One region of the Lentzea flaviverrucosa genome, then DNA from elsewhere that is predicted to be linked to it. Evidence: riboswitches for the same ligand, from Rfam matches in the RefSeq annotation. Region 1 holds a riboswitch; each other region holds the start of a gene.
What was found. A riboswitch is a leader RNA that binds a small molecule or an ion and turns the genes downstream of it on or off. The one in region 1 is predicted to bind cobalamin.

Region 1 (6,461 bases):
GCTCACCCCGACGGAGCACCAGGTGGCGGAACTGGCGGCGCGTGGCCGTTCGGACGACGAGATCGCATCGACGCTGCTCATGGCTCCGACCGCGGTCGAGGGGGTGCTCTCCGGCATCTACCGGAAGCTGGGCGTGTCAGGCCGTTTGCACCTGGCGGATGCTCTGTTCGTGGACTAGTGCCGTGGCGTGAAATCTCGGCGGGATTTCACACCACGGCACTGGTTCGGACCCATTCGGCCGATGGCTTCCGTTGCGGCATTCGGCCTATCGTCCTGCGCATGGCGAGCGACTTTCAGCGCAGCAAGGTGGACCTGGTCTTCGACGCGATGGACTCCGACGGCAACGGCTGCCTGAACAAGGAGGACTTCGAGCTGCTCGCCCAGCGCTGGGCGGCGTTGCGCGGCAGCGACGAGAAACTGCTGACGCAGGTGATGCTGGGCTGGTGGACCACTCTGCAGTCGGCCGCGGGAGGCGCTGACCAGGTGACCCTGGACGACGTGCTGAACGTCGTGGACGTGCTGCCGGACAACATCGAGCCGGTGCTCGGGACCGCGGATGCGATGTTCGGCGCCGTGGACTCGGACAGCGATGACTACGTCTCCGAGGCGGAGTACCGGATGATGATCGAGGCCTGGCTCGGCCACGCGGAGGCGACCGACTTCGCCAGGCTGGACCTCGACGGCGACGGCAGGTTGTCGCGCAACGAGTTCACCACGCTGTGGGCCGAGTTCTGGGCGGGCGACGACCCCGACGCCGCCGGCTCCTACGTGTTCGGGCCCGTTCAGGCCGCGTGAACGAGGGCGAAGAACTCCTGACGTGACGCGGGGTTCGTCCGCAGCACGCCCTTCAACGCCGACGTGACCGTGCTGGAGCCGCTGACCCGCACTCCCCTGTGCGCCATGCACATGTGCTCGGCCTCGATCACGACACCGACCCCCAAGGGCTGCAACCGGTCCTGCAGCCAGTCGGCGACCTGCTTGGTGAGCCGTTCCTGCACCTGGAGGTCGCGCGCGAACATCTCGACGACGCGCGCGAGCTTCGACAGGCCCAGGATCCGTTCGCCCGGCAGGTATCCGACGTGCGCGACGCCGTGGAACGGCAGCATGTGGTGCTCGCACAACGACTGCACGGGAATGCTGCGCGCGAGAACGAGCTCGTCGTAGCCCTCGTCGTTGGGGAACGTCGTCATGGTGAAGGCGCGCGGGGTCAGCATCTCCGCGTACGCCTCAGCGACGCGGCGCGGGGTGTCGGCGAGATGCACCGAGTAAGGGTCCTTGCCCAGCGCCTTGAGCAGGTCCGTGACCGCCTGCTGCGCCGCTTCGACGTCCATGCCGCCACGGTAGATCCGGTGGCCGAATTTAGTCAACAAGAGTAGGTTTTAGAGATGGCCGACCCCGTCGCCGCCGTAGCGGCCCTCGACGAACCGACCCGCCGCAGGCTCTACGACTTCGTGGTGCGCCAGACCTCTCCCATCAGCAAGGACGAGGCGGCGCAGGCCGTCGAACTGGCCCGCACGACGGCCGCGTTCCACCTCGACAAGCTGGTCGAGATGGGCCTTCTCACAGTGGTGCACCAGCGGCGGACAGGGCGCAGCGGGCCTGGGGCCGGTCGGCCGGCGAAGCTCTACCGGCGGTCGGAGGAACAGATCGAGGTATCGCTGCCCGACCGGCGGTACGAGGCCGCGAGCCATCTGCTCACGGACGCGTTGGTGGAAGCCGAGAGCACGGGCGAACCGGCGCGCGAGGTCCTGAACCGGCGCGCCTACGAGTGGGGCGCGGATCTCGCGGCGCAGGCTCCAGACGGCGTGGTGGAAGCGTTGGCGGGCTTCGGTTTCGAACCGCGGGAGGACGGCGGCTCGATCCTGCTGGGCAACTGCCCGTTCCACAGCCTGGCGCACCGGCACACGCAGCTGGTGTGCGGGATGAACCTGTGCCTGGTCAGCGGCCTGCTGGACGGGATCGGGGTGAGCGGTGCGTCCGCTCGCCTCGATCCGTCACCGGGTCAGTGCTGCGTCCGGGTCGATCAGACGCCGTCCTCGAGGTCGCCCTCGGTCTCCAGGTAGGCCGCCCGCAGTGCGTCCAAAGTGGACTCCTCCGGGTGCTCCCACATCTTGCGCTCGGCCGCCTCCAGCAGGCGCTCGGCGATGCCGTGCAACGCCCACGGGTTCGATGTCTGCAGGAACTTCCGGGTCTCCGGGTCGAGCACGTAGCTCTCGGTCAGCTTCTCGTACATCCAGTCCGCGACGACGCCGGTCGTGGCGTCGTAGCCGAACAGGTACTCGACCGTCGCCTGCAGCTCGAACGCGCCCTTGTACCCGTGGTTGCGCATCGCACCGATCCAGCGCGGGTTCACCACGCGGGCCCGGAAGATCCGTGAAGTTTCCTCGGTCAGCGTGCGCGTGCGGACGGCCTCGGGGCGCGTGCTGTCACCGACGTACGCGGCGGGTGCCTTGCCCGTCAACGCCTTCACCATCGTGACCATGCCGCCGTGGTACTGGAAGTAGTCGTCCGAGTCGGCGATGTCGTGCTCGCGGGTGTCGATGTTCTTGGCCGCCACCGCGATCCGCCGGTACGCCGACTCCATGTCCGCCCGCGCCGCCACACCGTCGACCCCGCGGCCGTACGCGTAGCCGCCCCACACCGCGTAGACCTCGGCGATGTCGGACGAGTCGCGCCAGTTGCGGCTGTCGATCAACGGCAGCACGCCCGCGCCGTACGCACCCGGCTTGGAACCGAAGACGCGCAACGTGGCCCGGCGCTGGTCGCCGTGCTCCTCCAGGTCCTTGAGCATGTGCGCCCGCACGAAGTTGTGCTCCGCGGGCTCGTCCAGCGCGGCCACCAGCTGCACGGCATCGTCCAACATGGACACGACGTGCGGGAAGGCGTCGCGGAAGAAGCCGGAGATCCGGACCGTGACGTCGATGCGCGGCCGGTCCAGCTCCTGCAACGGGATCACTTCGAGACCGGTGACGCGGCGCGACTGGTCGTCCCACACCGGCCGGACGCCGAGCAGCGAGAACACCTCGGCGATGTCGTCGCCGGCGGTGCGCATCGCGGACGTGCCCCAGACCGACAGGCCCACCGACGGCGGCCACTCACCGTCGTTCTCGGTGCGGTAGCGCTCCAGCAGCGAGTCGGCCATCGCCTGGCCGGTCTCCCACGCCAGGCGCGACGGGATGGCCTTCGGGTCGACCGAGTAGAAGTTGCGGCCGGTCGGCAGCACGTTCACCAGGCCGCGCAACGGAGAACCGGACGGGCCGGCCGGGATGTAGCCGCCGTCCAGCGCGTGCAGGACGTTCGTCATCTCGTCCGTGGTGCGCGCGAGCCGGGGCACGACCTCGTCCGCCGCGAACTCCAGGATCCTCCGCACGTCCTCGGACTCGTGCAGACCCGCTGCGGCGGAACGGTCCCAGCCCGCGTCCTCCATCGCCTGGACGAGCACGCGAGCCTGCTCCTCCACCACGTCGACGTCTTCACGGCCCGTGGTCGTGAGCCCGAGGGCCTCGCGCAGGCCGGGCAGCGCGGCGACCTGACCGCCCCACATCTGCCGCGCCTGCAACATCGCCAGCACGAGGTTGACGCGGACGGAGCCCGTGGGAGCCTCACCGAGGATGTGCAGGCCGTCGCGGATCTGGACGTCCTTGACCTCGCACAGCCAGCCGTCGACGTGCAGGATGAACTCGTCGAACTCCGCGTCGTGGGGCCGGTCGTCGAGTCCCAGGTCGTGGTCGAGCTTCGCGGCCTTGATCAGCGTCCAGATCTGCGCGCGGATCGCCGGCACCTTGGCCGGGTCCATCGCGGAGATGTTCCCGTACTCGTCGAGCAGCTGCTCCAGGCGCGCGATGTCGCCGTAGCTGTCGGCGCGGGCCATCGGCGGCACGAGGTGGTCGACCAGCGTGGCGTGCGCACGCCGCTTCGCCTGCGTGCCCTCGCCGGGGTCGTTGACGAGGAACGGGTAGATCAGCGGCAGGTCGCCGAGCGCCGCGTCCGTGCCGCAGGACGCCGACATGCCGACCGTCTTGCCCGGCAACCACTCCAGGTTGCCGTGCTTGCCGACGTGCACGACGGCGTCGGCGCCGAAGTTCGACTCGATCCACCGGTACGCCGCGAGGTAGTGGTGCGACGGCGGCAGATCGGGGTCGTGGTAGATCGCGATCGGGTTCTCGCCGAACCCGCGCGGCGGCTGGACGATCACCGCGACGTTGCCGGACCGCAGCGCGGCCAGCACGATCTCGCCGTCCTTCGACTTCGAGAAGTCGACGAACAACGAGCCCGGCGCCTCACCCCAGTGCTCGCGCATCGACTCGCGGAACTCGTCGGGCAGCGTCTCGTGGAACTCGCGGTAGTCGGCCGCCGCGATGCGGATCGGGTTGCTCTCGAACTGCTCCTGCGTCAGCCAGTCGGCGTCCTGGCCACCGGCGGCGATCAGCGCGTGGATCAGCTTGTCGCCGTCGAGCTCCTGGACGCCCGGCAGCTCGTCGCCGATGTCGTAACCGTGCTCCTGCATGGCCTTCAGCAGCCGGACGGTCGACGCGGGCGTGTCGAGCCCGACCGCGTTGCCGATGCGGGAGTGCTTCGTCGGGTACGCCGACAGCATCACGACGACCTTGCGTTCCGCGACCGGGATGTGGCGCAGACGGCCGTGCCGGACCGCGATGCCCGCGACGCGCAGCGCCCGTTCCGGGTCGGCGACGTAGACCGTGAGGCCGTCGGCGTCGATCTCCTTGAAGGAGAACGGAACCGTGATGATCCGGCCGTCGAACTCGGGGATCGCGACCTGGGTCGCGGTGTCCAAAGGAGACAGTCCGTCGTCGTTGGAGTCCCAGGACTCGCGGCTCGACGTGAGGCACAGGCCCTGCAGGATCGGCACGTCGAGCGCGGCCAGCGCGCCGACGTCCCACGCTTCGTCGTCGCCACCGGCGGACGCCTTGGCGGGGTTCGTGCCACCGGCCGCGAGCACCGTCACGACCAGCGCGTCGGCCTCGCGCAGCGTGTCGAGCAGCTCGGGTTCGGCGGTGCGCAGCGAGGAGCAGTACACCGGCAGCGGCCTGCCGCCCTTGGCCTCGATCGCGTCGCACAGGGCGTGCACGAAGGCCGTGTTCCCGGCGACGTGGTGCGCGCGGTAGTAGAGCACCGCGACCGTCGGGCCCTCCTCCGGCCGGGTCTCCCGTTCCAGCACACCCCACGAGGGAGTGGCGGCGGGTGCCTCGAAGCCGTGGCCGGTCAGCAGCACGGTGTCGGACAGGAACTTGTGCAGCTCGGTGAGGTTCGCCGGGCCGCCGTGCGCGAGGTAGAGGTGCGCCTCCGCGCAGACGCCACCGGGCACCGTGGAGAGCTCCATCAGCGCCGCGTCGGGCTGCTGCTCACCGCCGAGCACCACCACGGGCAGGCCCCCGGCCAGCAGCCAGTCGAGGCCCTCCTCCCACATCCGGCGGCCGCCGAGGATGCGCACGAGGACGAGGTCGGCGCCGTCCACCAGTGCGGGCAGGTCGTCGACGGTGAGCCGGGCGGGGTTGCCGAGCCGGTAGTCGGCACCGCTCGCACGCGCCGACAGCAGGTCGGTGTCGGAAGTCGACAGCAGCAGGATCACGCAGGCTCCATCCCTCGTGGGGTCCTCGCCCCAAAGTGCGGGTGACTGGCGAAGCGGAGTTCCTGACTCCCAGCGGTGTTCGCTGGTCACAGTGGCGGGACCGCGCCGGATTCACACCGGCTTCCTCCTGCGCTTCGTCGTTCGGGCTCACCCTAACCGGCGGGTTACAGTCCGACCTATGCGTAGTCACCCGGACGCCTGCCCCGGCGCCGTCGAGCTGCACGCCGCGGCCGACGGCGGGCTGGCGCGCATCCGGGTGCCCGGCGGCACTCTTTCCGCTGCTCAGTGGGACGTGGTCCGGCTCGCCGCCGCCGAACTGGGCAACGGCTCGATCGAGCTGACCTCGCGCGCGAACCTCCAGATCAGAGGGCTCGCGGACGGCGTGGAGCTGGGTGAGCGGTTGCGTGCGGCGGGCCTGCTGCCCTCCTGGTCGCACGAGCGCATCCGCAACATCATCGCGGCGCCCCTGGACGACAACCAGGACCTGGTCGACGCGCTGGACACAGCCCTGTGCGCGGACCCCGAGCTGGCCTCGCTACCAGGGCGTTTCCTGGTCACGGTCGGCGCTTCGGTGAGCGGGCTGGGCGGCGACCTCGGCCTCGTCGGCGATGTGCTCCTGCTCTCCGGTACCGATACAGGAGTCCGCGTGTCCGACCCGGTGGACGCCGTGGTGACCGCCGCCCGCCTGTTCCAGTCGATGCGCGGACCCGCCTGGCGCCTGTCCGAAGTGGACGGCGGTGTGCGAAAGATCACCGCGCACTTCGGCGTCTCGTCCGGTGCCGCGTTCACCCCCGTTGTGACGCCTGTCGCACCTTCACCTTTGACGCCAGGTGTTCCGCTGGGCCGGTTGGACGCCTCCCAGCTCCCCGGC
Region 2 (6,461 bases), on a different contig from region 1:
CGTACCGGGATGCTCGGTGAGGATGCGCACCTTGTAGTCAGCCAACTCCACCGTGTCCAACCAGGACAGGTGCGGCAACAACGCCTTGCGCAGCGCCGCGTCCAGGGCGTGCACGGGCCCGATGCCCTCGGCGGTGGCGATGACCCGCTCCCCCGCCACGTGCACCTTGACCGTGGCCTCGGACACGATCTCGCCGTCCGACCGGTGGTCGAGCACGACCCGGTAGGACTCCAGGGTGAACGGAGGAGTGTCCAGTTCGGACAGCTCGGAGCGCAGCAGGAGTTCCATCGAGGCGTCGGCGGCCTCGAACGACCAGCCCTTCGCCTCCAGGTCCTTCACGCGCTTCAACGCGCTGCCTACCTCGGTCCCCCGGCCGGCCAGGTCGAGCCCGAACTCACGTCCCTTGAGTTCGATGCTCGCCCGACCGGCCATCTCGGTGACCAGCACCCGCATGTCGTTGCCGACGGTGTCCGGATCGATGTGGTTGTACAGCTCCGGATCCACCTTGATCGCGCTCGCGTGCAGACCCGCCTTGTGAGCGAATGCTGACGACCCGACGTAGGCCTGGTGGGTGTCGGGTGCGATGTTCGCGATCTCGGCCAACGCATGGGAGACACGGGTGAGCTCGGCCAGTGCCCCGATCGGGAGCACCTCCATGCCGAGTTTGGTCACGAGGTTTCCCACGACGGCGAACAGGTCCGCATTGCCTGCTCGCTCGCCATATCCGTTGGCGGTGCACTGAACGTGCGTCGCGCCCGCCTGAACGGCCGCGAGGGTGTTCGCCACCGCGCAGGACGTGTCGTCCTGGCAGTGGATTCCTACTCGGAAACCGGTCTTTGCGACGACCTCCGCGACCGTCTCCGCGAGCCCCAGCGGCAACTGCCCGCCGTTCGTGTCGCACAGCACGACGACGTCCGCGCCACCCTCCACAGCGGACTCCAGCACGCGCAGACTCGTGTCGGGTGAGAACGCGTACCCGTCGAAGAAGTGCTCGGCGTCGAGGAAGACGCGCCTGCCGTGGTCCTTCAGGAACCGGACGGTGTCGCGCACCATCTTCAGGTTCTCCCCGGCATCCGTGCGCAACGCGCGCTCGATGTGCCTGAGGTCCGACTTGGCCACCAGCGTCACCACCGGCGCCTGCGAGTCGAGCAACGCCTTGACCTGCGGGTCTTCCTCGACCTTGGCCCCGGCCTTGCGCGTCGCCCCGAACGCGACCAGCTTGGCGTGCTTCAGCTCCAGGTCACCGGCCGCCGCACGCGCGAAGAACTCCGTGTCCTTAGGCATGGCGCCGGGCCAGCCGCCCTCGATGAACCCGACGCCGAGCCCGTCCAGCAGCCGCGCGACCGCGAGCTTGTCCGTGACGGAGTACGAAATGCCCTCACGTTGTGCGCCATCGCGCAACGTCGTGTCGTAGACGTGGAATGCGTCGGTCGGGCCGGCCATCGGGGTCATCTCCTCATCCGGGCAAACAAAAAGACCCCCCGCGGGATGCGAGAGGTCTGCGCGTCGGGTGCCAGGGGCGGCAACTACCCGACGCGCTCGTCAATAATGATGGCGATGTGCTGAACCATGTCCCGGATGCTGCCACAGCTCCGCTCGGCGTACCAAGCGACGGGAGGAAATCTCCCACTATCTGGTCACGGGTTCACGCCTGTGACACCACCTCCGCAAGGCGACGGCCCGCACGGCAGGCATCGCGCACGAGGCCTGGTGTGGCGATGCGAAGCGAGCCGTCTGAACCTAGGGCGCCGGGTTGCGGTGCACCCCGCTCATGCCGATTGGGGCTTGACCTTGAGGGGCGGGATGCTCCCCTCACGGGCACGGCCGGGCGCTTTCAGCCCGGCCTTTTCCCGGCCGTCCAAGCGTCCCGCCAGAGGCTCGAGGTAAAGCCCTAATCGCAACCCCGCGCAGTTCCGTCACGACCCGCAGGACCACCCTCGCAAGGCGACGGGCCGCACGGCAGGCGCCCTCCGCTGGAACGTGACCGCCTACCCGCAACCCGGCCCGCGACTCAGCTCCCGGCCAGGAACTTCGCGAACGCCTCGATCGAAGCCGCGTTGCGAGGCGACTCCACCAACGCCGCATAGGGCAACGAGAAGAACCGCTTCCCCTTCACAGCAGGTGAGTTGGCCAACGGCGCGAATCCCTCCAGGAACGCCTGCTTCTGCTGGGGAGTGTTCGCCTCCCCGTCCGCATAATCCACGATGAGCACGACCTCGGGATCACGCTGCACCACGGTCTCCCAGTTGACCGTCGTCCAGCTGTCGTTCAGGTCCCCGAAGATGTTGTCCCCGCCGGCCTTGGCGATGATGTCCTGCGGCGCCGCGTTCTTCCCGGACGTGAACGGCTGGTCCTGCCCGCTGTCGTAGAGGAACACCTTCGGCCGCGGCTTCCCGGCCATCAGCCGTCCGGCGTTGGCGATCTGCTCCTGGTAGGTCCTCACCAGTTCCTCGGCCTTGGCCTCGACCCGGAAGATCTTCCCGAGGTTGCGCAGGTCCGTGTACAGCGCGTCGAGCGCGGGCATGATCCCCCGCTGCTTCCCGACACCGTTGCGGCAGGCCTCGGTCAGCTGGTAGGTCCCGATCCCCAGGGCCTTCAACGCGTCCGGGGTGAAGCCGGTGCTCTCGCTGAACCCGTAGTTCCAGCCGGCGAAGACGAGGTCCGCGTTCGCGCCCTGCACGACCTCCTTGGACACGAGATCGGACAGGTGCTTCACGCTCTCGAAGTCGGCCTTCCAGGGCGAGGTGCGCACGTCGACGGTGTCGACGCCGGAGACGACGTAGCCCGCCATCCGGTCCTTCAGGCCCAGCGCGAACATCAGCTCGGTGATGCCGGTGTCGTTGGTGACCACTTTGGACGGGATCTTGTCGAACGTGACCTGCCGGCCGCAGTTCGTGATCGTCACGGGGTCGGACGTGGAGGGTTCCTGGGCGACCGTGGCGCCGCAGCCGGAAACCAGCAGCACAGCGGCCAGGACAACGGTTCTCAAGGGGTGACCTCCTGGTCGAACAGGAGCTGGGGCACTCCCGTTGTGGGGTGAGCGACCACGTGCGCGGTGACGTGGAAGACCTTGGCGATCAGTTCGGGGACCAGGACTTCGGCCGGTGTGCCGGACGCGACCACGCGGCCCTCGTCGAGGACGTACAGGCGGTCGCAGTAGGACGCGGCGAGGTTCAGGTCGTGCAGGACGGTGAGCACGGTGATGCCCAGTCCGCGCGCGAGCCCGAGGACGTCGAGCTGGTGGCGGATGTCGAGGTGGTTCGTCGGCTCGTCGAGCACGAGCACGCGTGGTTCCTGGGCGATCGCGCGCGCGATGAGCACGCGCTGGCGTTCGCCGCCGGAGAGGCTGAGGAAGCTGCGGGAGGCGAGGTGCGACACGTCCACCGTGGCCAGCGCGTCGGACACCACCCGCGCGTCACGGGCGGGATCACGGTCGTGCGGCAGCCTGCCCATCTCCACGACCTCGGCGACCGTGAAGTCGAACTCGACCTGCGACTCCTGGGTCAGGGCGGCGAGGTGGCGGGCGACGAAGTGTCGCTTGTGGACGTTCTCGCCACCGAGCACGACGGTGCCCGCGTCCGGCTTCAGCGCCCGGTACACGCAGCGCAACGTCGTGGACTTGCCGCTGCCGTTCGGGCCGACGATGCCGACGACCTCGGCCGAGGCGTGCAACGTGATGTCGGAGACGATGTTCCGGACGGTGACGCCGGTGAGCTCGACCCGCATCAGCTGCCTCCGAAGACGTACGACCTGCGGCGCATCAGGAAGATGAAGCACGGCACGCCGAGCGCGGCGGTGATGACGCCGAGCGGCAGTTCCTCCGGCGCCGCGAGCATCCGCGCGGCCACGTCGACCCACACCAGGAACGAGGCTCCGGCCAGCGGCGCGAGGGCGAGCACCTTGCGGTGGTCGGCGCCCACGACCATGCGCGTCAGGTGCGGCAGCATCAGCCCGACGAACCCGACGGCCCCGCTGACCGCCACCAGCACGCCGGTCATGGCCGCGGTGACGATGAACAGGTGCGTGCGGAACCGGTTCACGGCCACGCCGAGCGTGGTCGCGGTCTCGTCGCCCATCGCCATCGCGTTGAGCTGCCGCGCCTTGGTCGCCAGGTAGACGATGCCCGCCGCGGTCACCACGGCGGCGACGGGCAGCGACTGCCAGTTCGCACCGCCGAGGCTGCCGAGCAACCAGAACATGGCGGCCCGCGCCGCCTCACCTCGCGGCGCCTGGAACACCAGCAGCATCGCCACGGCGGAGAACCCGTACGCCAGCGCGGTTCCGGTCAGCACCAGTCGCAACGGTGTGAGCCCTCGGCTCGTGCGCGCGGTGATGTAGACCAGTGCGGTGGCGCCGAGGCCGGTCAGGAACGCCCCCACGGACAGCGCGTAGACGCCGAGGCCGGAGAGCACCCCGAGCGTCGCCACGGCCGTCGCGCCCACGCTCGCGCCCGACGAGATGCCGAGCACGTAGGGGTCGGCGAGCGCGTTGCGGACCATGGCCTGGATCGCCACGCCGACGGTGCTCAGGCCCGCGCCCACGACGGCGGCCAGCAGGACGCGGGGAAGCCGGATGTCCCAGACGATGTGGTACTGCCCGGCGAGGCCGGCGGGGATCGTACCGCCGGTGAACGCCTCCCAGAGCAGGTCGGCGGTGACGCCGAACGGAACGGAGACGGGGCCGAGCGCGACGCCCGCCACGATGCTGACGACGAGCACGCCGATGAGCGCGCCGATCTTGGAGATCACTTGGTCCTTCCCGCAGTCCACGGCGGAATCGGAAACACAGGCCGGCCGTGTGCGGGTGTTCGGGCTCGTCCTCACGAGGAGGCCTACCGTTGCGGGTCAGCGCCGGACTTCGACCGGACTTCCCCCACGCACGACTGAGGCGACCCTACCTGCGGAAACAGGAAGTTCGGAAATTCTGGGGGTGTGATGTCGATCCAGCCCGCGCCCGTTCGACCTGTGGGCGTCACCGAGGAAGACAGCGAGCAGGGAGACACACCGTGAAGTACATGCTGATCATGCGCGCCACCGACGAGGCCTTCGCGAACATGGGCGAGTTCGACTTCGACAAGATGCTGGAGACGGTCGGCGCGTTCAACGAGGAGCTGATCCGCGCCGGCGTGCTGCTGGCCGCGGAGGGTCTTTCCGAGGCGTCCGAGGGCATCGTCGTCGACTACTCCGTCGAACCCCCGGTCGTCACGGACGGCCCGTACGGCGAGACCAAGGAGCTGTTCAACGGCTTCTACCTGCTCAACGTCTCCTCGAAGGAGGAGGCGGTCGAGTGGGCCAAGCGCATGCCGATGACGGGCCCCGGGTTCAAGACCGAGATCCGCCGGGTGCCGTCCATCGACGAGTTCCCGCAGGACAACGAGTGGATCCAGAAGGAGCGCGCGTGGCGTGAGGCCAACGGCCAGCTCTGAGCAGCGCGCGGAAACGCCGAAGCCCCGGCCGGAGGATTCCGGCCGGGGCTTCACAACGTCTGGCAGAACTCAGCCCGTGCGCACGTTCGACGACACGAGAGCCGCGAGCCTGTCACCGATCGCGTAGGTCTGCCCCGGCGACTGGTGGTCACGCGTGGCGAGATCGAACGCCACGGAGGCCTCGATCCTGCGTGCCGACTCGCGCTCGCCGAGGTGGTCGAGCAGCAGCGCGACCGACAGCACGGCGGCCGTCGGGTCGGCGATGCCCTGGCCCGCGATGTCCGGTGCCGAACCGTGGACCGGCTCGAACATCGACGGGTTGCGACGAGTCGCGTCCATGTTCCCCGACGCGGCCAGGCCGATGCCACCCGTGACGGCGGCGGCGAGGTCGGTCAGAATGTCGCCGAACAGGTTGTCGGTGACGATCACGTCGTAGCGGGCCGGGTCGGTGACCATGTGAATGGTCGCCGCGTCCACGTGCTGGTAAGCCACGGTGACGTCCGGGTGCTGCAGCGACACCTCCTCGACGACGCGCGACCACAACGAGCCGGCGTGCGTGAGGACGTTCGTCTTGTGCACCAAGGTCAGGTGCCGGCGCGGACGGTTCGACGCACGCGCGAAGGCGTCCCGGACCACGCGCTCGACGCCGAACGAGGTGTTCAGCGAGACCTCGGTGGCGATCTCGTGCGGCGTGTCCTTGCGGAGCAGGCCGCCGTTGCCCGCGTACGGGCCCTCGGTGCCCTCGCGCACCACCACCATGTCGATCTCCGGCGGGTCCGCGAGCGGGCTGCGGACACCGGGGTAGAGACGAGCCGGGCGGAGGTTCACGTGGTGGTCGAGTTCGAAGCGCAGCCTCAGAAGCAGGCCCCGCTCCAGAATTCCGCTCGGCACCGACGGGTCGCCGACCGCGCCGAGCAGGATCGCGTCGTGCTGGCGAAGCTCTCCCAGCACCGACTCGGGCAACAACTCTCCCGTGGCGTGCCAGCGCGCCGCGCCGAGGTCGTAGCGAGTGATCTCGGCCGCCGGAACGACCTCG
Region 3 (6,461 bases), on a different contig from region 1:
AAGACCGTCGAGCCGTACACGCTGCCGGACTTCGACGTCCCGTTCACGCTGACCCTGTCGCCGCACCTCGACCAGGTGCGCGAGGAGATCGTCGTGTGGGGCCGGGAGATGGGCATCCACAGCGAGGGCATCTGGGACGAGGCCAAGCACCGCGGGTTCGACCTCGCGCTGTGCTCGTCGGGGCTCGACCCGGACGCGACCCCGGCCGAGCTGTTCCTCTCGGCGTGCTGGCTGACCTGGGGCACCTATGCCGACGACGTCTACCCGTGGGTCTTCGGGCGCCTGCGCGACCTGGCCGGCCTGAAGCTGCAGACCGCACGGCTCAAGCAGTGCATGCCGCTGGACATGGTGCCGACCCTGGTGCCGGTCAACGCGACGGAACGCAGCCTGGCCGACCTGTGGCAGAAGACCGCCGGCCCCATGTCTCCCGAGTTCCGCACGACGTTCCGGCAGACCGTGGACGACATGGTCGACGCGTGGGTGTGGGAAGTCGTCAACATCCAGCAGAACCGCATTCCCGACCCGATCGACTACCTGGAGATGAGGCGGTCGACGTTCGGTTCGGAACTGACGACCTCCCTGTCGCGTTTCTCGCATTCGACGACGGTGCCGCCGGAGATCTGGGGAACTCGCGTCATCCAGACCATGGAACGGTCGGCCATGGATTACGCCTGTCTGATGAACGACGTCTTCTCGTACCTGAAGGAGATCCAGTACGAGGGCGAAGTGCACAACATGGTGAGGGTGATCGAGAACTTCCTCGGTGTCTCCCAGTCCCGCGCGTTCGAGGTGACCTACGCGTTGATGGACGCCCGCCTCGGGCAGTTCATCGCCTCGGTCGAGACGCACCTGCCGCAGATGTTCGAGGACTTCTCGCTGGACTCGGCCACACGTGCGTCGCTGACCCGCTACGCCGACGAGCTGAAGGACTGGATCGTCGCGATCCTCAACTGGCACGAGGAGACCAGTCGCTACGGCGAGGACGAGATCCGGACCCCGGTGAGCGTGGGAGCGTTCCACCAGGGGCCGTCGGGCATCGGCACGTCGGCCGCGAAGCTCTTCTCCCGGTAGTCGCGGTCAGGCGCTGACCGCCGACGGTCAGCGGACGGTCAGCGCCTGGCGGCACCTTGTGGGCAACACCGGCTCACAGGGGGCAGCACCATGAAGAACGTCCTGATCTCCGGCGCCGGCATCGGCGGGCCCGCGCTCGCGTACTGGTTGCGCCACCACGGTTTCAGCGTCACCGTCGTGGAACGGGCCCGCGGTCTGCGGCCCGGCGGCCAGGCCATCGACGTGCGCGGCCCGGCGCTGGAGGTCGTCGAGCGCATGGGCCTCGGGGAGAGGCTGCGGTCGTTGAGCACCGGCATGCGCGGCATGAACGTGGTCGACGCCGACGGCAACGAGCTGTTCCGCTCCACCACGCACACCTTGAGCGGCGGCGACCTGGCGAGCGCCGACGTCGAACTGCTGCGCGACGACCTCGCCCAGATGCTGTTCGACGCGGCGGACGGCGTCGAGTACCTTTTCGACGACACCATCACCTCGATCGACGGCACCCGCGTCACGTTCGAGAAGGCCGCCCCGCGCGACTTCGACGTCGTCGTCGGGGCGGACGGCCTGCACTCCCACGTCCGCAAGCTCGTGTTCGGGCCTGAGTCGCGGTTCATCAGCCACCTCGGCATGAACCTCGCCGTCTTCACCGCGCCGAACTTCCTCGGTCTCGACCACTGGCAGACGTTCCAGCAGGGCGGGGTCGTCGGCGGCGGGATCATGAGCGCCCGGTTGAACGCGGAATGCCGTGTGTACATGGGTTTCCACGGCGAGGTGTCGTTCGACCACCGCGACGTCGACGCCCAGCGCCGGCTGCTCGCCGAGAAGTTCGACGGCGCGGGCTGGGTGTGGCCGACCGCCCTGAAGCACATGTGGGAGGCGCCGGACTTCCACTTCGACTCGATGAGCCAGATCCGGATGGACTCGTGGTCGCGCGGCACCGTCGTGCTGCTCGGCGACGCCGGGTACTGCGGGTCGCCGATGTCCGGGCAGGGCACCAGCATGGCGCTGGTCGGCGCGTACGTGCTGGCCGGTGAGCTCGCGAAGGACCCGTCGGCCGCCTTCCAGCGCTACGAGGAGCTCCTGCGGCCGTACGTGACCGCGAACCAGGACATGGCGCTGCGGAACGTGGAGACCGGCGGGGCGCCGGGTGACGACTTCGCCGAGATCGTGAACAGCCTCAGCCTCCCCGGCTACTGACCGGCCGGCGGAGGTGATGATCAATGGCTCAGCTCACAGCCATTTGACTCGAATTGATCCCTCCCGCACGATCCATGGTTGACAACAGCATCCGCACGCCGCGGGGGAAGCCGGTGGAACTCCGGCACTGACCCGCAACGGTGATAGTCCGACTGCCCGTGGCGTGCGGTAGCTCCACCGACCCGTCGAGGACAGCGGGCATGGGAGGCGCAGTGATCAGGAGATCCGCGTTGGTCGCCTTGGTGGCGACCGCGCTGGTGGCGACACCCCAGGCACAGGCGGCGGAACCTTCGCCGGGAACGTGGCTGGTCAGCCAGTTCAGCGAGGGCGATCGGCTGCTCCGCTTCCCCGCAGACCCCAGCTCCGGTGATCCCGGGCTGACGGCGGACGGCGTCTACGCGCTGGCCGCGGCCGGTGTGGGCAGGTCGACCGCGGTGAAGGCCTCCGCGTGGCTGGCCGAGCCGGCGCAGCTGCAGACGTTCGCCGGGGACGGCGAGGCCGAGTCGTACGTCGGCGGCCTCACGAAGCTCGCGCTGGTCGCGCAGGCGCTGGGGCAGGATCCCACGGCCTACGGCGGTGCCGACCTGCTCGGACGGCTCGTGGCGTTGCAGGACGACACCGGCCGGTACCGCGACAGGACGGATCCGGCGTACGAGCAGACCAACGCCTTCACCCAGGCGCTCGCGATCATCGTGCTGCACCGGGCGGGCAAAGACGTGTCCGCCGCGGTGGAGTTCCAGGCGTCCACGGCCTGTCCCGACGGCGGGTTCCCGATCGCGTTCGGCCTGCCGGCGTGCAAGTCCGATGTGGACGGAACCGCGATGGTGCTGCAGGCACTGCTCGCGGCCGGCGAGAAGGACAAGTCCGCCGCGGCCGTCGAGTGGCTGGTGAAGCAGCAGCAGGCGGACGGCGGGTTCCAGGCCATGGAGCCGCCGACGAACGCCAACACCACCGGCCTCGCGGTCGGCGCACTGCTCGCCGGTGGCCGCAAGGCCGCCGCGGACAAGGCCGTGGCATACCTGAAGACGTTGCAGATCGGCTGCACCGGACCTGCCGACCAGCGCGGCGCGATCGCTTTCGACAGCACGGGTTTTGACGCTGGAACGGTCGTGCGCGCGACCACGCAGGGCATGCTCGGGCTCGCCCGCGTGAGCCTCGCCGAGGTGTCCGCGTCGTCTGCGACCCCCGGTGTGCCGCCGATCGACTGCACCACGACCACCACAACACCACCTCCGGCCACCACCACGCCGGTGGCACCCGCTCCCGGCGGTCCCGCCGAAGCACCGGCCGATCCGCCGCTCGCCGTCACCGGACCCGACCAGGCCGTGCCGCTGACCCTGTTCGGTTCTTTCGCGGTGCTGGCCGGCGCCGTCCTCCTGCTCGTCTCCCGTCGTCGGAAGGGTGGTGCGTGATGCGCCGCATGCTCGCCGTTCTCGCGCTGGTCGCGAGTTCGTTCGTGGTCACGTCTGCCGCCTCCGCCGCGTCCTGCGCCAACGTCAAGGTCGTGGTGGACTTCACCTCGTTCGGCGGCGGCGTCCAGACGGCCTGCACCACGGTCGACCCGAGTTCGGGCATCGTGGCTTTGCAGAACGTGAAGTTCGTGGTCGGGTACGTGCCTCGCCAGCCCGGTTTCGTGTGCACGATCAACGCGCTGCCGAACCCGTGCAACGGCGCCCCGACCACCGCGTACTGGTCGTACTGGCACGGCACGCCCGGCGGCACCTGGACCTACAGCAGCTCGGGCGCCGGCAGCTACAACCCGGCTCCCGGCACCGTCGAGGGCTGGTCCTTCGGCGCGGGCACCGCACCGAGCACCACCCCGTGAAGAGGCTCTTCCTCGCGCTGGCACTGGTAGCCGCGTTCGTACCGGTGCCGGCGTTCGCGGCCGGTTGTGACGGCGTGACCGTCGTCGTGGACTACCGCGGCCTCGGCGGCGGCGTGCAGCAGGGCTGCGCGCCGGGCACCCCGGCCTCCGGTGTCGCGGCACTGACCGCGGCCGGTTTCGGCTACACCTACGCGTCGCGGCAGGCCGGTTTCGTCTGCCGCATCGGCGGAAGGCCGGGCACGGACGCCGACAAGTGCGTCAACGCCTCGCCCGCCACCGCGTACTGGTCGTACTGGCACGCACCGGCGGGTGGCTCCTGGTCGTACAGCAACCAGGGCGCCGCGACCTACGTGCCGGCCCGTGGAACCGTGGAGGGGTGGGCGTTCGGCGCCGGTGAGCAGCCCGGCATCGCACCGCCCGCCGCCCCGGCCCCGCCCGCACCGCGGCAACCGGCACCTCCGCAGCCACCGGCCGGGCAACCTCCTGCGCAGCGACCGCCGGCCGTGACCACGACGGCGACGACCACCGCGCCGCCGGCCTCTTCTTCCGCTGCCACACCGTCTTCCCCGGAGTCGGCACCACCGTCGTCGACGACGGCGTCATCGGTGGAGACTTCGGTTCCCGCGGTGGCGGAGAAGGCGCAGCAGGTGGAGGAGAAGTCCGGCCCGAGCTGGTTGTGGACCCTGCTGGGAGTGCTGGTGATCGCGGCACTCGTGGTGGCGGGGTTGCTCGTCGCACGGCGTCGCCGCGCCGCGGAAGACGCGTAGGGCCGGTGGGGTGAAGCTGCACTCCGGTGCGTGGTGGCTGTGGGCCCTCGGGCTCGCCACCGCGGCCAGCCGCACGACCAACCCGTTGCTGCTGGGCCTGGTCCTGGCCGTGGCGGGCGTGGTCGTCGTGACCTGCCGTGCGAACACGCCGTGGGCCGGCACCTACGGCGTGTTCCTCAAGTTCGGTCTGCTGATCATCGGCCTGCGCGTCCTTCTGCACGCGTTCCTGGGCGGCGTCACCGGTCCGACCGTGCTGTTCACGCTGCCGCAGGTCCCGCTGCCGGACTGGGCCCAGGGCATCCGCGTCGGCGGCCCGGTCAGCGCGGAGGGCCTGGTTTTCGCGCTGTACCAGGGATTGCTCCTCGCGACGATCCTCAGCTGCGTCGGCGCCGCCAACGCCCTCGCGAACCCCAGGAGGTTGCTGCGGTCGTTGCCGGCCGCGTTGTACGAGGTGAGCGTCGCCGTCGTGGTGGCGCTGACCGTGGCGCCGCAGCTGGTCGCGTCCGCACGGTCGGTGCGCAGGGCGCGGCAGCTCAGGGGTGACACGGCCAGGGGAGCGCGGGCGATCCGCACGATGCTGGTGCCGGTGCTGGAGGACGCGCTCGACCGGTCGCTGGTGCTGGCCGCCTCTATGGACTCGCGCGGCTACGGGCGCACGGCCGGTATCTCGCGCAAGGACCGGGTGCTCACCGGGACGTTGGTGCTGGCAGGGCTGTTCGGGCTCTGCATCGGCACGTACGGGTTGCTGGCGGGTGCCTGCACGGGCTGGCCGTTGCTCGCACTAGGTGGCGTGCTGGCGATCGCGGGCCTGCGGGTCGGCGCGCGCCGGGTGCCGCGCACGCGGTACCGGCCGGACCGGTGGTCGCCCACCGCGATCGGGGTGGCGGCGAGCGGGATGGCGGGGGCGGTCGTGCTGGTGTTCTCGGCCGATCCGGCGCTGTCACCGTCGACGGTTCCCCTGCAGGTGCCGGAACTGCCGCTGGTTCCCGCGCTGGGAGTGCTCCTGGCGCTGGCGCCCGTGGTGATCGCGAGGGAGACATGATCAGGTTCGAGGACGTCACGATCACCTACACCGGGCAGCCGGTGCTCGCGGACATCTGCGTGGAGATCCCCGAAGGCGAGCTGTGCCTCGTCGTCGGCCGCACCGGTTCCGGCAAGTCGACCTTTCTGCGCGCGATCAACGGCCTCGTCCCGCACTTCAGCGGCGGCACGCTCGCCGGACGCGTCCTGGTCGACGGCCGCGACACCGCCACGCACCCGCCGCGCGAACTGGCGGACGTGGTCGGGTTCGTCGGCCAGGACCCGGTGGCGGGCTTCGTCGCGGACAACGTCGAGGACGAGCTCGCCTATTCGATGGAGTCACTGGGTCTCACGAACGACGTCATGCGCAAGCGCGTCGAGGAGACCCTCGACCTGCTGGGCCTCGCCGCCCTCCGCGACCGTCCACTCGCGACACTGAGCGGCGGTCAGCAGCAACGGGTCGCGATCGGCGCCGCGCTCACCGCGCACCCGCGGGTCCTCGTCCTCGACGAACCCACCTCGGCGCTCGACCCCGGCGCCGCCGAGGACGTTCTCGCTGCCGTGCAAAGACTTGTGCACGACCTCGGCATGACCGTCGT

Region 2: linked by a shared signal. The riboswitch ahead of DFR72_RS06715 (FecCD family ABC transporter permease) and the one ahead of cobN (cobaltochelatase subunit CobN) in region 1 are both predicted to bind cobalamin.
Region 3: linked by a shared signal. The riboswitch ahead of DFR72_RS28850 (prenyltransferase/squalene oxidase repeat-containing protein) and the one ahead of cobN (cobaltochelatase subunit CobN) in region 1 are both predicted to bind cobalamin.

Annotation. Positions count from the first base shown of each region.
Region 1 is NZ_QQAU01000019.1:169,131-175,591, reverse strand. Features, by position in the region: gene DFR72_RS41000 (helix-turn-helix transcriptional regulator) at 1-178, shown strand, start outside; gene DFR72_RS40995 (EF-hand domain-containing protein) at 280-795, shown strand; gene folE (GTP cyclohydrolase I FolE) at 783-1,331, opposite strand; gene DFR72_RS40985 (helix-turn-helix transcriptional regulator) at 1,386-2,063, shown strand; gene cobN (cobaltochelatase subunit CobN) at 2,024-5,590, opposite strand; cobalamin riboswitch at 5,626-5,760, opposite strand; gene DFR72_RS40975 (hypothetical protein) at 5,769-6,461, shown strand, end outside.
Region 2 is NZ_QQAU01000002.1:128,480-134,940, forward strand. Features, by position in the region: gene cimA (citramalate synthase) at 1-1,443, opposite strand, end outside; gene DFR72_RS06705 (ABC transporter substrate-binding protein) at 2,012-2,989, opposite strand; gene DFR72_RS06710 (ABC transporter ATP-binding protein) at 2,986-3,726, opposite strand; gene DFR72_RS06715 (FecCD family ABC transporter permease) at 3,726-4,748, opposite strand; cobalamin riboswitch at 4,783-4,911, opposite strand; gene DFR72_RS06720 (YciI family protein) at 5,006-5,425, shown strand; gene DFR72_RS06725 (3-isopropylmalate dehydrogenase) at 5,495-6,461, opposite strand, start outside.
Region 3 is NZ_QQAU01000010.1:169,180-175,640, reverse strand. Features, by position in the region: gene DFR72_RS28860 (terpene synthase family protein) at 1-1,071, shown strand, start outside; gene DFR72_RS28855 (FAD-dependent monooxygenase) at 1,162-2,250, shown strand; adenosylcobalamin-variant (AdoCbl-variant) riboswitch at 2,345-2,416, shown strand; gene DFR72_RS28850 (prenyltransferase/squalene oxidase repeat-containing protein) at 2,451-3,662, shown strand; gene DFR72_RS28845 (hypothetical protein) at 3,662-4,075, shown strand; gene DFR72_RS46445 (hypothetical protein) at 4,072-4,842, shown strand; gene DFR72_RS28835 (CbiQ family ECF transporter T component) at 4,853-5,884, shown strand; gene DFR72_RS28830 (ABC transporter ATP-binding protein) at 5,881-6,461, shown strand, end outside.